4 regions of the Brevibacillus sp. 7WMA2 genome follow, and region 1 is predicted to be linked to each of the others. Evidence: predicted binding sites of a transcription regulator. Region 1 holds the regulator's gene; each other region holds the start of a gene.

Evidence for each region. Region 1 encodes LexA, which represses DNA repair genes until DNA is damaged. Its sites were predicted from a motif close to CGAACATATGTTCG; they were not measured.
Region 2: ruvC (crossover junction endodeoxyribonuclease RuvC) is a predicted target of LexA. The motif match lies at 2,584-2,597, and genes of this name have one in related genera.
Region 3: dinB (DNA polymerase IV) is a predicted target of LexA. The motif match lies at 1,582-1,595, and genes of this name have one in related genera.
Region 4: GOP56_RS07940 (YolD-like family protein) is a predicted target of LexA. The motif match lies at 2,055-2,068, and genes of this name have one in related genera.

Annotation. Positions count from the first base shown of each region.
Region 1 covers NZ_CP048799.1:1,913,228-1,917,433, forward strand. Annotated here, with positions in the region: gene GOP56_RS07200 (hypothetical protein) at 609-788, shown strand; gene crcB (fluoride efflux transporter CrcB) at 878-1,258, opposite strand; fluoride riboswitch at 1,318-1,377, opposite strand; gene GOP56_RS07210 (DUF896 domain-containing protein) at 1,436-1,624, opposite strand; gene GOP56_RS07215 (cell division suppressor protein YneA) at 1,703-2,086, opposite strand; gene lexA (transcriptional repressor LexA) at 2,247-2,867, shown strand; gene GOP56_RS07225 (DUF456 domain-containing protein) at 3,244-3,732, opposite strand; gene GOP56_RS07230 (hypothetical protein) at 4,084-4,206, shown strand, end outside.
Region 2 covers NZ_CP048799.1:5,150,422-5,154,627, reverse strand. Annotated here, with positions in the region: gene queA (tRNA preQ1(34) S-adenosylmethionine ribosyltransferase-isomerase QueA) at 1-344, opposite strand, end outside; gene ruvB (Holliday junction branch migration DNA helicase RuvB) at 394-1,401, opposite strand; gene ruvA (Holliday junction branch migration protein RuvA) at 1,408-2,028, opposite strand; gene ruvC (crossover junction endodeoxyribonuclease RuvC) at 2,025-2,525, opposite strand; gene GOP56_RS22245 (hypothetical protein) at 2,763-2,954, opposite strand; gene GOP56_RS22240 (hypothetical protein) at 3,140-4,206, shown strand, end outside.
Region 3 covers NZ_CP048799.1:2,295,657-2,299,862, reverse strand. Annotated here, with positions in the region: gene GOP56_RS09045 (hypothetical protein) at 36-1,325, opposite strand; gene dinB (DNA polymerase IV) at 1,644-2,846, shown strand; gene GOP56_RS09035 (YhjD family protein) at 2,843-3,226, shown strand; gene GOP56_RS09030 (MFS transporter) at 3,287-4,206, opposite strand, start outside.
Region 4 covers NZ_CP048799.1:2,072,205-2,076,410, forward strand. Annotated here, with positions in the region: one part of gene GOP56_RS07925 (IS3 family transposase) at 1-77, opposite strand, end outside; one part of gene GOP56_RS07925 (IS3 family transposase) at 77-365, opposite strand; gene GOP56_RS07930 (hypothetical protein) at 837-1,010, opposite strand; gene GOP56_RS07935 (helix-turn-helix domain-containing protein) at 1,349-1,561, shown strand; gene GOP56_RS07940 (YolD-like family protein) at 1,736-2,035, opposite strand; gene GOP56_RS07945 (hypothetical protein) at 2,223-3,041, shown strand; gene GOP56_RS07950 (DNA-methyltransferase) at 3,364-4,029, opposite strand; gene GOP56_RS07955 (N-acetylmuramoyl-L-alanine amidase) at 4,132-4,206, opposite strand, start outside.

The DNA of each region.
Region 1 (4,206 bases):
TTATTTTAATTACTTTGCTAATATTTGGTTCCACAGATATAGTTGGTCTTTCCGCTCAACCAACAAAACCATAGAAAGAGAATGCCAACCCCCATTTAATTTTTCTGAACAGGACTTAAAAGGAGTCCTTTTTTTTATGAATTATCAACATTGTTGTATAACAGAGTCAAAAAATAAATTCAATCTCTTCTTTTTCTATAGTTGACTTACAATATATTTAACGTAAGCTAACATTCTATCTACAAAATATATTGTCTCTTCATAAGAGTTTCACTTATTTAAGAGTTTCATTTATTTAAGGGTTTCCATGCGCGTATCAGGATATATATTGTAAAATCAATTCCACAATTATATTCTGTCACCTGTAATTTGCTTGGGGCCCTAATTAGAATCACGAATCGTTCTAGTAGCATCTTTTATATACTTGGTATCAGTAAGTTTTTTCATCAAGAAACTCGCTAAAGAATTAGATTAAGAAGAAATCACAATTAGAAACTGCTAAAAATGATGTTGAGAAGCAGCTACATAAACTTCAGGAAAGCAAAAAGAGATGGCAATTTGCATTTGTTGAGGAGCTTCTAACAGTTGAAGAATTACGTAAGCGGACAATGGAGGAACGTGATTTAAAAACTCAGTCATTAAATGATCTGGAAGCTATTAATAAACAAATGAAAGCAAGTGCATCAAGTTCTGATGCGTTTGAATTAATGCTTAAGCTTCCAGATCTATGGCCAGTACTCAGTGATCCAGATAAAAGCAAAATGATAAGAACTATTTTTACACCATAGTTGTTAATACACCATTTACAAAAGTAGTGGCTAGAAGAGGTACACCATTTCCAGCTTCAATTGACTTCAATTGAAAGGATTAAGTACAACTAACTCTTTTTCGTTTTCCATTTGATATGAAAGCCAAGCCATACCATCAGTAAACCACCCCATAGACTAGCCAGTACATAGCAAATGGCAAGTACATATTGATGCTGATGCCAAAGGGTAAGTGTCTCTACACTAAAAGTCGAAAAGGTCGTGAAAGAACCAATAAACCCTGTTCCTACTCCTAAGGTAAACCAAGCGGGCAGTTGATTTCGGGTTAAGAGATATTGATTGAGAGCTCCCAATCCGATACAGCCTATGAAATTGACTACTAGCGTACCTAAAGGAAACGAGAGATCCCACCAGCCCGCTGTCCATGCTCCTACTAAATATCGGGATACAGCCCCCAACATTCCTGATAGTCCAACAATTAAAAAAGACATGCATTCTCTCCTTTTCCACTATTTTTCACATATATACAAACAAACTCCTACCAGTAATATTACTGGTAGGAGTCATTAGCCTATTGGCGCTTAGGGCGAACTCCATCGCCTCTATTTACTTGTAAAAACCTGTTTCACAGCACTATTGCTACGGATCATTTTGAAAAATCACATAGACTAGTGCTTAGGTTCCTCATCCTCTACATAACGGATCGAATCTAAACTAGATTTCAAGGAAGCCTTCATAGCATCAATGTATTTTTGACGAAGAACTTGTTGCTCCGTTTTTTCTTCTGGAGTTAAGCCAACACCCTTCGATTTCTTGGCTAATTCATTAATACGTTTTACTTCTGCATCAGTAACCAATGGTGATACCTCCTCAACTAACTTCTCTTTATTATAACACAAGACCAAAGGAGAGGAGATATAAATTATGGCTCCCGCTTATCGGTATACTGGAATAGCTAGATTATTTCCTGCATAAATCATGGGGCTATCTAACTGATTTTGTTTCATGATCTCATCCATTAGCTCTCTAGCTGATAGCCCGGATTCCTGTTGATAAGCTTGTGCAATACTCCACAGCGTATCACCTGGCTGAATTGTAATGACTATAGCTGCCTGCTGTGTATGGGGAGCCGCAATAGCCACCTTCTCTTTTCCAAAAATCATGCTGCCTGCTGCAAAGGATACTATGATCAGCAATAACGTTACGATTGCTTGCCCTCGCGTTATCCCTTTTCTATGATGTACCAATGTGTTCTTACTCGTCATTGTTTTTGTTTTATCTTTATATAGATTCTGACAATTGCTAGATTGTACCATCATTATCATCACCCTCACAAACGTTTGTTCTCATTTTGATAACATCATCATAATGCGAACAAATATTCCTGTCAAGCAAAAGAATCGAACTAATGTTTGTCGAACGCAAATTCTCATGGTATAATGTAGAAAATATCTGGATCGAGAGAATGAGGTGTTCGAAATGTCCAAACTCTCCAATCGCCAACAAGCGATCATTGATTTTATTCGTAAGGAAGTAAAAGATAAAGGTTATCCCCCGTCTGTTCGAGAAATCGGTGAAGCCGTAGGACTAGCTTCCAGTTCCACTGTTCACGGTCATCTCGCAAGACTTGAAAAGAAAGGCTTAATCCGCCGCGATCCTACTAAGCCACGTGCCATTGAATTATTGGACGAGACTCGTCTACAGGACGATTATGAAAGCTCCATCGTTCGAGTACCAGTGGTTGGTAAGGTAACGGCAGGTCAACCTATTACAGCTATTGAACAGGTGGAAGAATATTTTCCATTGCCAGAAAACATCGTTACGTCTGACAATGTGTTCATGTTGCGCGTTATGGGAGAGAGCATGATCGAAGCAGGCATTTTAGATGGCGATTATGTAATTGTCCGCCAACAAAATGTAGCTAACAACGGGGATATCGTGGTAGCCATGACCGAAGAGGATGAAGCAACTGTAAAACGTTTCTTTAAAGAGAAAACCCACTTCCGTCTACAACCGGAAAACTCACAGCTTGAACCAATCATTTTAGATAATGTGACGATTTTAGGTAAAGTAATTGGCGTTTACCGCCTTTTCCACTAGTGCATTGGATTTTTAACTTCTCACGTGCTTACACGTACAAACTCTTGGTGAGGATCATACTCGCCAAGAGTTTTTTACTGCTCAAATTTATTGTTTGTAACGGTTTATTTTATGCCCCACTCTACCTATCTCCTTGATACCTTTCGTGTTTCTCCTACTATTGGACTTATATTTAGGTGTAAATTAGCTGCATAGCCACTTAAAACAGTGTTTCTTTTTAGCAAATCTTCAAACAAGCCTTCTCTAATTCTGATGTGTAAACACAAATAAACCGAGATTGCCGGTTTCCCTACAGGAAATGATAGAGAATTTGACAATCTCGGTTTTATGGAATGGATCAACACTCAAAATCCAATGTAACGATCCACAATAAGTTTTACCAAGCAACAATAAAGAACCAGATAATCATGATGAGTTGGATAGAGATTTTCATAATGACACTGCTAAAGAAACCTATAAGACTTCCTATCGCTATCTTAAAAGCTCGTTCTGCCGGTTGTTTTTGCATCAGCATTTCAATTAATAATACAAATACAAATGGGAGAATAATCATACCAAATGGCGGAAACGTAAGTACACCAATAATAACACCTAATATTGACCCGATTGCTGATGCTTTTGAGCCACCATATTTTTTAACAAAGTACATATTAGTCAATAGGTCAGCACCAAATAACACCACACTCAAAATCCCCATTCCCCACCAGAAGGAAACCGGTAATCCTGCTCCAGGCTCTGCAATCGCGAATTGATATAGTAAAAAACCGCCCCATAACATAATCGTATCAGGTAACACTGGGAAGAAAATACCAGCAATACTTACACCGAATAGAAGTATAACAATCAACCATAATAAAACATCCATGTTTAACCCCCCTCTTTGTTGCATCTGACCCGTTTTCTATATGTACGTTTCAGTGCCCTCCTACGTTTCATTTTTACTTAGGAGTTTCCTTTTCTTGTTTGCGAAACGTGTCTTTTCCTACATATACATGATTCTGCTCTTTTTTATGATCTCATTTTTAGCAAAGCCTGACCTATTTACCTATAGCGCTCTTTTACCAGTTCCTTTTTCCACTTCATACAGGCAAAAGGACAGCAAGAAAAAGGTATATGGATAACAGGAAAAATATAACATTTGGAGAAATTAATACTATATACTAAATTGTCCCCGCTCCAAGCCTGTATATCCTATTTCGGAAAGGAAGGTTACAAGATGCACAAAATCGTTTGTTCTTTATTAGCAGTACCACTTGTTTTCTTACTGTCCTCGACTAGCTACGCGGCTTTAGATAAGCATAGCACAACAAAAGTAACGATTAGTAGTAATGCTTACAGC
Region 2 (4,206 bases), 2.1 Mb from region 1:
AGCATACCATCACCAAACTCTATCTCAGTCCCTACTTTAAATCGTTTCCCTGGACGTGCTAAGGTTTCCCAACGGTCATCCCCAAGCGACTTAAGTAACAGAATCTCAATTTTAGCCCCTGTCTCGCTTTTTACGCCAATCAAACGGGCGGGCAACACGCGACTGTCATTAACAACCAGCACGTCCCCCGCTTCTAAATACGTAAGTAAGTCCGTAAACTGCTGATGAGTTACTTCACCTGTTTGTTTATCAAGAACAAGCAAGCGAGACCCTGTGCGATCCTCAAGTGGATGCTGGGCAATCAACTCTTCAGGCAGGTCAAAATCAAATAAAGTTACATCCACGTCTCTCTAATCTCCTTTTTTGCAATTCATTGCTGTTGGACAAATCCTTCTAAGACTCAGAAGGCATCGGGAGTTGAAAATGCGTGTAGCATGCTGGTGTCGCAATACGTCCACGCGGTGTTCGCTGAATGAACCCAATTTGTAGTAAATAAGGCTCACAAACATCTTCAATCGTTTGTGATTCTTCCCCAATGGTAGCTGCAATCGTATCTAGTCCTACTGGTCCGCCTGCAAATTTTTCGATGATGGCAAGAAGTAATTTATGATCAATATGATCGAGTCCGCAAGCATCCACCTGAAGTCTGACTAAAGCTTCATGGGCAATTTCTTGGGTAATAATTCCTTCGCCCTGAACCTGAGCGAAATCCCGGACACGTTTTAATAAGCGATTGGCAATACGCGGTGTCCCTCGGGAGCGCCTGGCAATTTCTAGAGCCCCACCTTCTTGCATCCCAATTTGCAGGATGTCTGCTGCACGCGACACAATGAAAGCTAATTCTTCAATTGTATAAAATTCCAAACGATTAACGACCCCAAATCGATCGCGCAACGGAGACGAAAGTAAGCCCGCACGCGTCGTAGCCCCTATTAAGGTAAAGGGCGGCAGGTCAAGTCGGACATTGCGAGCACTCGGCCCTTTTCCGATGATGATGTCTAAAGCAAAATCCTCCATTGCTGGATACAAGACTTCTTCTACACTGCGATTTAGTCTATGTATCTCGTCAATAAACAGCACATCCCCCTCTTGAAGATTCGTAAGGATGGCAGCTAAATCACCTGGTCGTTCAATCGCGGGTCCAGAGGTTGTTTTTAGGTTCACACCTAGTTCATTAGCTATAATCTGGGATAAAGTTGTCTTTCCTAAACCTGGAGGTCCATATAATAATACATGGTCCAACGCCTCTTTTCGCATTTTAGCAGCTTCGATAAAGACCTTTAAATTCTCTTTTACCTGCTTTTGCCCGATGTATTCGGATAAGAAGCGAGGACGCAAACTAAATTCATTCGCATCTTCTTCCCACTGCATATGGGTGGTAATAATCCGATTATCGTCCATCTTTTTTTATCCCCTCATAAAGAGCGCAAGCCCCTGTTTAATCAATTGTTCTACACTAGCCCCCGATTTAGCTGATTCCAGCAATGTAGGACGAATCCCTTGTGTTTCGTTGTCTGAATAGCCTAAAGCCATCAACGCCTGCATAGCTTCCTCTAAAGCAGCCATATCGGAATTTCCCTTCACCAATAAAGATTCTGGTGCAGTTGTAACCAGCATAGACGGTGTAAAGCCCTTCAACTTATCTTTCAAGTCTAAGATCATGCGCTGGGCCGTCTTCTTCCCAATCCCAGGAAACTTTGTTAAATAAGTCACATTCTCTTGTTGAACAGCAGAAACAATTTGGTCAGGTGTAGCCCCAGCCAAGATAGCTAATGCGCCTTTTGGTCCGATGCCATTCACATCAAGCAGTCGACGATATAAATCACGTTCATCTCTGGTTGCAAATCCATATAAATGAATCGCATCTTCACGTACATGGTGATGCGTAAATAATCGGCAAGACTTCCCTTCATCTTTCACAAAATAATAAGGATTAGGACAAAAAATGCGGTAACCAAGCCCACCTGCTTGCACCACAACGTATTCCGTATCTATATATGAGACAATTCCTTCTACAAAATCAATCATTTCTTTGCACCTTCCGATATATCATAATACGTGCGGCTTTGAGCATGTGTAATCGCTACACCTAATGCGTCTGCTACGTCGTCTGGTTTTGGCACTTCTTTTAACTTCAATAACATCCGTACCATTTCTTGAATTTGCTTTTTCTCAGCTCCACCGTAGCCAGTCACTGCCTGCTTGATTTGCATTGGTGTGTATTCAAAAACCGGGATACCTTTTTGCTCCGCAGCCAAAATAATAACACCCCGAGCCTGTCCTACAGTAAAAGCCGTGGTCACATTTCGGTTAAAAAACAATTTTTCTATGCCCATTTCATCAGGCTTATATGTTTCCAAAAGCTCAATGGTAGCATCATACACTTGACGCAATCGTAACGGCACAGGTGTATGAGCTTCTGTCTGTATGCTACCATACTGTACAGGCTTTAAGGAACTTCCTTCTTTATCGATAAAACCAAACCCGACAATTGCAATCCCCGGGTCAATTCCGACTATCCGCATTCCATTCTCTCCGCTTCTTCCTGTCTTCCTTTAACTGTAACACAAACCAGACAGATTGCGAACATGCATTTCCGTTGAAAGTTTGATAACCCCATTATAAGCAATCGAGCCCTAGCTTTTTCTATCGTTCCACCCCTAAGCCCATTTCATTGATTCATGACAGAGCACGCAGAAAAAGCCTGCTGAGATATTCTCAACAGACTCCCCCTGCCTCGTTTCATAACGTGGGACGGCCAATTAGTGTTTGTTCATACCAAGCTCATCAGCTAAGTCATGCTGCATATGGGCGTAATCGTCTACTTCGTGCTGCATCTGATTCTCGATACTATTTATTTTTCGATAGTCCAATTTGTTATGACCTTGGTTGAGCTGAACATACAAGCGTTGATGGAACTGGTCTTTGTAGCTTCCTCTAGGCATTGAAGACATACAAGAACTCCTCCTTCACATGGCCGTCCCCTACAGTATGTGATGTTGATGATTGCGGTATGTATCCCGATTTTACCTATTGGCATTCGATCAGTAATGGATAACAAGCTTAGAATGAAATGGATTTCTGGAAGCATCCTATAACTAAAGTCGATTTCATTTGTCATTTTAAAGGGGGACATATTATGAAGAAGAAATCCTTTTCTAGTCTCTATTTTCTGCTAATCTGCTTTTGTTTACTATTTTCCCCCACCACTGTTTTCGGAAAACATCATGTGTACGTAAACGAAACAAATAAACTCGTTCCATTTTCCCCGGGTTCCCTGCCTCAAGGGGGCATTACCATCATTGTAAAAACCTCTGTACATGCTGCTTTTCAATCGAAGCTGACAATATCAGGTCAGGAAAAATGGGGGCAGCTAATTGAAGCTAGCCCACGTATTTCAAGCTTTGAACCAGAATTTATTCGGGCTATCATCTATACGGAAAAAAATCGTTATCTATATAGTGATGAGCAGCGGTTATTTGAACAAGACTCCTATCGGGAAGTACTAGTAACAAATTCATTGCGTACACATCTTGAAAAATGGGTTTCTTTAACAGAACAAAAGCATTACGGTTTATTATCGCCGTGGAGCGAGGTACAACAAAACTTTAAACGTATGGCTTACGGAACTGTCACAGATATTGAATCAGGTGAACAATTCCGTGTACAGCGTCGAGCTGGTAGTGATCATGCTGACGTACAACCTTTAACCAAGCAGGATACTCTCATTATGAAAAGGATATATCAGGGGAAATGGAGCTGGAAAAGGCGCGCCATATTACTGACCATAAACGGAAAACATTATGCGGGTTCCATGCACGGTATGCCTCACGGTGGTGATGGAATTCCTGGAAATCAATTTAATGGGCATTTTTGTATTCACTTCTTAGGCAGCTCGACTCATAAGCGTCATGAGCCGGATGCTGGCCACCAATTTATGATTCAAAAAGCGGCTGGAACACTCTATTCAGCTCTGCGGGAGGCTAGCCCGCTTCAAATTATTGATTATTATCTCACCTGTCTGCGGGAAGAAGAGCCTCTTGCTTCCTTTTTGGTTGCGGGATCACCAAGCTCTCTGACATCCATGAATGATCCCGTGTATGTTCGTGAACGGTTGCACCCGCTTTTAGATAAGATGACAGCGGAGGAGGAAACTAGCGATATGTTTTCAGTCACCATCCCTGTCAAACTCTCCTATGCTAAGAA
Region 3 (4,206 bases), 380 kb from region 1:
AAAACTAGTGTGGTAATAGGTGGTCAAGGCACGTTCTAGTCGATGGAATCTAATAAAATAACGTCACCATTTATTCCTAGCACTCCATAGTGGCAATCTAGCTTTCCACACAATACATAATGGGTTCTTTCTGGATACAACACATACGTGGGCGTCAGAGTAAGATGCTGTTTAAGCCGTTCGAAGGCAAGTTCTTTGTCAATGGTGACGGGCTCAGCTTGCGCTAGATTTCCATGTACCTCTTTCCAAAAGAGCTGATTATCAAAATACGAGACGATTTGCAGTTGTTTCGGGTCTAAGAATATTGTGATTTTAGGTGAGATCAATTTAGTGGGGCTAGAAACAGGCCGGAGTACAGCCTGAATGTAGTTGTTTTGCCGATATAGATGGGTTAGCTTCCACTGTCCTGACTCTGTTGGGTACATAGAACGCAAAAAGTCGGAAATTGCATGAATAGCCTGCTGCTGCTCCTCCCGTGTAATAGGTAGCATATCTGGGTGTGGTTCATTAGCAAATGCTTGCTTGGCAGACACCTCCGGCTGATTCTGAAATAGGAAAGGATTTTGTTCCTCATACGTTAGCGTTAATGGTGTGACCCAATGAAAAACATGGTCAACCTTCAAGCAAAAACGATTATCTATCATAAATTCAAAAGGATAAGTTGCTGATAAATCATGGGCTATATAAATTTCCTCAAGTGCATAAGCCAAAATCCATTTGTTTTGCTCTGTTGAAGGAAATTCGATTAAGCTAACCTGTTCCTTTGCGATCTGTATGACATCTGTATCTAGGGCCAATGCATAAGGCTCCTCTTTTATCATTTCTTTTATAGGAAACACGCCACCTACTGTAAACGAAAGAAGCTGTCCTTTATCATTATGCTCTACTGTTAGCATTCCACCTGGAGCAAGAGGAATCCCATTATGGCAGGCTTTAAAATGGTGGATGGTGGAGGACTGTGTCCGATCGCTTAGAATGAACTGCTCTTCATGGCGTAGACCTGTTTCTGCTTCTATCCACTCTATTATTTCGGAATGGGTTGAAAAGCGTGTAGAGCTTGTAGAAAAAGTTTTTCCACCGACAAAAATAACACTTTTATAGCGTTTGGAGCTAATATCATATTCAATTACGGCCGTACCGGGGGGATTTACATCATCCTCCGTACGTTCTGTTACTCCGTTTACAAACCATTCCATGTTCAATTGATAGGTTGTGCCACGAATCAAATCCACGGTTGTCGATAAACGGCTCGTATGTAAGTGATACGTTTGAAGGCCAAATTTTTCACTTGTAGCCGTAATAATCTCCTGTATGCGCTTGTCCACTCTTAATCACCTCTATAGTAAGTACGTTATTTTGTTTGGAAGGTTTCACGGGAAACGTATACCGATCAACCTCGGCTCGAATTTTTTCTAGGCAAAAGCTAACCTGATTCTGCTGATCTGGTTTACTCCATTTACATGTAGCAGCATCTCCAATTGTTCCGTTTATTTTCTCATGCTGAAGTGCTTCAGTACTGTATAAAATTACCTCCGGGTTCATAGTATAAATAGGAACAAGTGTTTGGTATACTATTCGACAGGAATGTATGTTCGATAGGGGTGTTCGAGGTGAACAAGAAGCGGGTGATTTTTCTAATTGACATGCAAAGCTTTTACGCAAGCGTTGAGAAAGCGGCTAATCCAGAACTGCGTGATCAACCTGTCGTGGTGGCTGGTGATCCGAAGAGACGGAGCGGTGTGGTACTAGCTGCTTGTTCGTTAGCGAAAGCATATGGTGTGACTACAGCAGAGCCCTTGTGGAAAGCCGAACAAAAGTGCCGCCAGCTTGTGGTAGTACGCCCCCGCATGCAGCGTTATTTAGAGGTAGCGGGGCACATTACGGCTATTTTTGAGTCCTTTACCGATTTAGTGGAGCCTTTCTCGATTGACGAACAGTTCCTTGATATTACGGGGAGCCTGCGATTATTTGGGAATGATCCAGAAGCGATTGCGACTAGGATTAGACAGCGTGTTCTCATGGAGACAGGAGTAGTCTGCCGAGTAGGAATTGGCGAAAATAAGGTGCTGGCTAAAATGGCTTGCGATATGGCTAAAAAGCAGGAAGGGGGGATTTTTTGGCTAAAAAAAGAGGAGCTGGCTGAAACGTTGTGGCAGTTACCGATCGACAAGCTGTTTGGTGTGGGTTCACGGATGAAGCGGCATCTTCATCGGATGGGAATGTACAAAATTGGTCAGTTAGCAGAAGCATCGCTTGATGTCATGATGAAACGTTTTGGAGTAAATGGAGAGGTGCTGTGGCGGACTGCACATGGCATTGATGAGTCACCTGTATCGGTTCAGGCGCATGATGTTCAGAAGGGGATCGGTCATCATATGACATTGCCACGTGACTATCATACAGCGGAAGAGATTAAGGTGGTTTTGTTGGAGTTATGTGAAGAAGTGTGTAGAAGGGCTAGAAGCAAGCAACTAATGGGCTGGGTCGTAGCTGTAGGATGCAGAGGGGCGGATTTTGACGTACCAACAGGTTTTTCTCGACAGATGAAAATGCTGGAGCCAACCAATGATGTGATGACGATTTATGCCGTTGTCTTAGAATTGTTTGAGCGTCATTGGGAGCAGTCTCCAGTACGTAGCGTGGGCGTTCAGATTGGCCAATTGACCCCGGATGATGTTTGTCAGCTTAGTTTATTTGAAGACAAAATGAAAAAGCGTTCTCTTGCCTACACCATGGATGGAATTCGATCTCGCTTTGGCAATGATGCGATTATGCGCGCAGTATCGATACTCTCGGCTGGTCAAGTGAAGGAGAGGGCACACAAGATTGGAGGACATTATAAATGAGCCAGTCAACCGTGCTACCCGAGTGGCAGGAGCATGTGCGTGAATCTATTTTATTTGGCTTGTTATTTAAAGTAGCGATGGTGGATCAGCAGACTTTGCGACAGATTCCATTGTCTCTGTCCTATATCCATTTATTAGAGCACCTGTCACGTTGGGCAGAGCGTAGACATCATGATCTGCGCAGAGCCCTACTAGACAGAGGATGCGAGGTGATTGGCGCACAGACCAAAGAAGGCTTATATCGCGTACAGGTTCGGTTGAACGGCTATGTACACGAATTCCTCTATTCCCCCGAATTATTGCGGGCAGAATGTCAGGAGCGCGTCCAACAATGGCTGACGGGAGAGACGCAACAAGGTGATGCAGGAAACGGTCGCTAGTGAATGATACCAGCGTTGTATGCACTACCCATCTGGCGTGCATGATCCTACTCGCTACGGTTACATTTTTACGTTCTCAGCGTGTTTGGCTAGCTCTCTTTTCATGCGTTTTCCACGTGTCATTAAGAAGAATAAATAAACGAGCAAATAGGTCACCATGGCTAAAGCAGAGATGCGATACATGATTGCATAATTGGCACTAGCTGCTACTACGCCGAGCAACATAGAACCGATGGCAACTCCTAAGTCAATCGAGTTGAGAAAGGCAGCATTAGCCATTCCTCGCTTATCTGGACTTACTTCCTTAATGATCCACGCTTGCATGGAAGGCTGGAGAGTTCCATAACCGAGTCCATACAACACAGCCGAACCAATTAGACCGATCATACCAGTCGTAAAGGAAAGAGAAAGCAGACCAGCGATTACCAATAAAGCACCTGGAATCAAAACAGCTACATGCCCTTTTTGATCAAAAATCTTGCCAGAAAGCGGACGAATACACAGAATCGCTAGTGCATTAAACAAAAAGAAGTTACCTACATTGTCAATTTGCATTTCTTTTCCAAATAAGGCCAAAAAGCTCAGTAAGCCGCCATAGGTAACTGATAGCAACAGATTTAACAGGCAAGGAAGCAAGACGTGCTTATCCAAAAAGGAAGAGCTACTATTGGATGACATGGTTTTGTACGTGGATTGCGTAGTGAACGTCTTAGGGTCCGTTTGTCTAATAGACTCAGCATTTTCCGTTGCTATTGATTGTTGCTTGGGTAAAACGAGGTACAGCAAAGGGAAGATCAATAAAATCAATAGGGTAGAAGAGGCAGTTAATGTACCAAAGCCATACGTTGCTAATACCCATAATCCAATCATTGGTGCGATAGACATAGCTAGGCTGGTAGATAAACCGAAGTAACCCATGCCTTCTCCCATACGGCGAATGGGAATGACATGAGAAACCATTGTGGGAAAGGTGGTACTAG
Region 4 (4,206 bases), 160 kb from region 1:
CAGCTCATTTATGATTAAAAACCGATTTACTTTCCATACCTTCCCCCCAGATGCAGATTCGGATTGCGCTTTTTTAGGTATTCTACCTGCGCTTTAAGATAATCTCTTTCTTCTTCCACAGTAGCAAATTTGGTGCGTGGACGACCAATAAAAGGGTGGTCACCAGAACGGCTCTTCCCTCGTTTATCCATAACCCCTTCTCCGCTATTGAACTTTCGAACCCACTGCTTAACCTGAGTTGAACTTGGTATTCCTAATGCTTTAGTTATCGCTTTATAAGACATCCCTTTTTCTTGATACAAATTTACAGCCTTCAGCTTAAACTCCTCGGAATAACGTTTGAATTTTTGACCTTTTTTAGCCATAGGAAAATCCCCTCCAAGTAGAGTGTACCACCCACCGTCAGGTGGGCGGGCTTTTTACACTGTCTACTCAAAGGGGATAATACCACCCCATTTTTAAAGGAAGGCTTATTTGTAATTCTTGCATCCGCGTTCATGGAAAAGGAACGATCTACTACCATGCATCGCTGGTCTTGTCGAAGTATTGCTGTTGTAGATATCGGTGGTTTGTTTCAATGGGCGCCCCCGTGTAAGGAGCGATAATATCAGGAAAAATTAGCATACTAGAAGGTCTCATACGTGGTCATATAAATTCTAAAGTTCGATTTCCTTCTACTGGTCCTAGTAAATCTATTCCTGGTCCATGACTGTCCTGAAGTCTCAATTCTACTCCCCTCCCCCACAGGAGTACCTTCTATGGCTATAGGATTTCCCTCCAAATACAAAAAGCCTCCTAAAATCGGTGACCTACATAAACTCTTCCTAAAACGTAATTCAACCACGAGAGCTCCAGCGAGTCACGGGCCTATCCGGGGGAGTGTCACAGTCATCCACCAATTCCTTAGCCTCTTCGATCGGGTCCATAGACTGATACCTTCCAGGCGCGAGCGGTTCTACAGCAAGAAACTCACCATAAACTTTTAACTGCTTATCTATCCATGCTTCCAAGTTATTTTCATCTACATTATCGGCGTCAACAACTAGTAGTTCAGGGTGTTGTTGCAGGAGAAACGGTGCGCAAATCTTGATAGCTCTAGGTAGTTGGTGTGTTAATAGAGACTCACCTGTATGTGGTTTAGGATGTCGTAAACCACATCCATTCGCCGCGTTGAAACTAGTTTGCCTGTCGTGACACTGAGTACGTCACTAATGTGGAACAACTTCATTACTACCTCTCCTTCCGGTGACTATATGAAGTGCTTATAAGAAAGATACCATGTTCCGTTAAACGCGACAATACATTTCGTGCTATTATAGTGCTAAATTGAGTAATGGAGTTGTTCGCGATGAAAATACATATTAAACTAGCCGATCTACTCAAAGAACGTGGAATCTCGCAACGAGAACTCTCACGCCTGACAGGCATACGTGTCTCGTCAATCAACGAAATGTGCAATAATGAAACTGTACGGCTACCACTCAATAATCTTGCGAAAATATGCGAAGTGCTTAGCATTGGTATTACGGATGTACTAGAACTTTCAGACGAACGTCTCTAACAAGCATATATGCAAAACCGTTTGAAAAGCTATTAAATGTTAGGTGGCAACACCCCACTATTATAGCCTAGTGGGGTGTTGCTGTATCCCTGTTCCCACAGGTAATACACTATATGCAGCTATAAGATTCTCTGCTTAGGCTTCTACACTAACCACATCTTCTACAGGTATCCATCAAAAATCCTCATCGTTTTTTAGCTTGATCTGTTTAAATTGGGAATCAAACCTATCTACCCATCCCCAGGCGGATTCGATTACTCCTCTACCCTCTTTTGTCTCTTTCCACCAGCTAATCGTAAGGGCGTAGTCATACTGACGTGAGTCAGATATCCTGTAGCAAAACTCGGCCAGCTCATCCTCTTCAATGATCGGCTTCTCAACCAGTTTCTTATCCTCATGATACTGACGTAACATTTCTGCATGTTCTGGCAAAATAAATTTTGTTACAAGTGGATCAAGGATTTTACTAGTCATCAAAACATCTCCCTAAATACGAATGTGTGTTCTTATTTTGGTGGATGGTGAGGGGATTAATCAATAGTTAGAAATGGTATTCAAAGATCAACCACAAAAACAGATGTAATAAACTATTATTTCAATATTTGACATAATTTTCAAATATAAGTATTCTATTCTTAATATAAGAAAAGGAGAAATAATAATGAAAAGAATACTGATTTCTGCTCTTACTGTGTTTCTATCTTTAAGTTTATGTTTTAGCGCTTATGCCGAAACAACTCAAACAGAATTGAAAGAAAGTGAACGAGAAACCCTTATTTCAGACATTGGCTTGGATGAAGAAGAACTAGAAGATATGCCTCCCCACATCTTGCAAGCATTAATTGATCAAGGTGCTAAAAAAATTGGTTCAAAAACGGTTACACATAAATTTGATGAAGGTCAATCTGAGATGAATAAATCATTGGCCAAAAAGAAGGATGAAGAAGATGATTTTAGCGAAATAGAGCTAAAGGCAAAAGCTTTCGAAGTCAAAAGTGATAGAAGTGGTTATCGAAAATACTATTTATACGGTAAATTCGAGTGGTCAGAACCCCCGATTTGGACGTTAACTGATAAAATGTCAATCGGATACCCTGTAACATCCAAATTCTTTATGCCTATGACCTCAAGAGGTAAACCAGATGATCATGAAAATCGCTATTGTACTAAACCAGCTTTTAAAAAGAAATGGGAATGCGAAGATTCTTCAAAAGCATCTGATTGGGACCCAGGTATTGGTGTGGCAGCAGAATATGACCTACAAATGGGAAATAGACAACTACACTCTGGATACATTTCTCAATATGTTTACGCTGATAAAAATGAAAGAGGAACGATTAATATTAAATTCCAATATGGGCATAAAATTATAGGTGGCTCCGTATCCGTTTCTTATAGGCCCGTGGGGCTTTCCCTTCAACCTGCAACAACTACTCAAGTAGCGGATTTTGGTATAGAGTTTAAGTATCCAGAGCTTTAATTTTTCTGACCTTATTACGAGCTTTTCCGCTAATGTTAGACACTATAACCTATTGATCAAAGGAGAGAGGCTTCTATGATATTGCGCGCTTTTCTATACTGGTTACTCACGATGGCAATAATGTTTTTAGTGTTTATAGTTATCGGAAGTATCAAAGGTACTTTTATTGAGCTTATGGTTATATTACTTGCAATCTCCCAATCATTCACCATTGCTTTATTAGTAGCTCTTTTGCGAAAAAATAATAAATGACAACCCCACAAGTTAATAACTAAAAAAAGCCCTCTGACGTTTTATAACTTTCCGTCAGAGGGCTTTCGCATTATCTTTGTCTAGCTAAATTAAAATAAACCTCATCTATTTCAAAGCCTGTTATTTTACGGCCAAGCTTGTTTGCCGCTGCTACCGTTGGGACAGATCCTAAAAAGAAATCCGCTACCGTTTCGCCTTCTTCACTACTGTTCAGAATGATGTCTTCCATAAGTTTAGCAGGCTTCTCGGTGGGATGAATGGTCTTTTGACTTGCGATTCGTTGTATTGGCCAGATATCAGTAGCACGACGATTCGAAACACGACGGGCCTTGCTCTTACCCTTTACAGCGAAAATGATAAACTCGTGCTGATAGCGGTATTGCCAGCCCATCCCCATGTGTACTTTGTTCCAGACCAGACAGTTTTTTATCGTAAATCCGACGCGCTGCATCCACAAATAAAGGAGCGGATACATGCGCCAATCGATAAACACGTAAATATGTCTACCAGGCTTCAAAACCCTGTACGCTTCTCGGAGCCATTGAAAAGTGAATCGCTGATAGTCTCGTGGGTGTAGCTGATCGTTTGCGATGATGTTAAATCTAGGCTTTTTCGTCTTGGTTTGCGTAGTGCCACCAAAACCTAGATTGTAGGGTGGATCTGCAATGAGTAGGTCAATAGTTTCGTCTTGTAGGTGTTGTTTTGCTCCGGTTATGCAATCCATGTTAAAGATCATCGTAAATAGCTCCCTTGATGTAGTAAGTTATGTGTGTGCAGTAGGGAAAAAGAAAAATGCCTATCACTTGAACGGCATTTTAGTCTAATAGGCTATTGAATTCTATACCCCTAATTTTTTGGCCATGTTATGAATTAGCGTGGCAGCATTCTCGCCTTTTACTTTCCCACCTTTAAT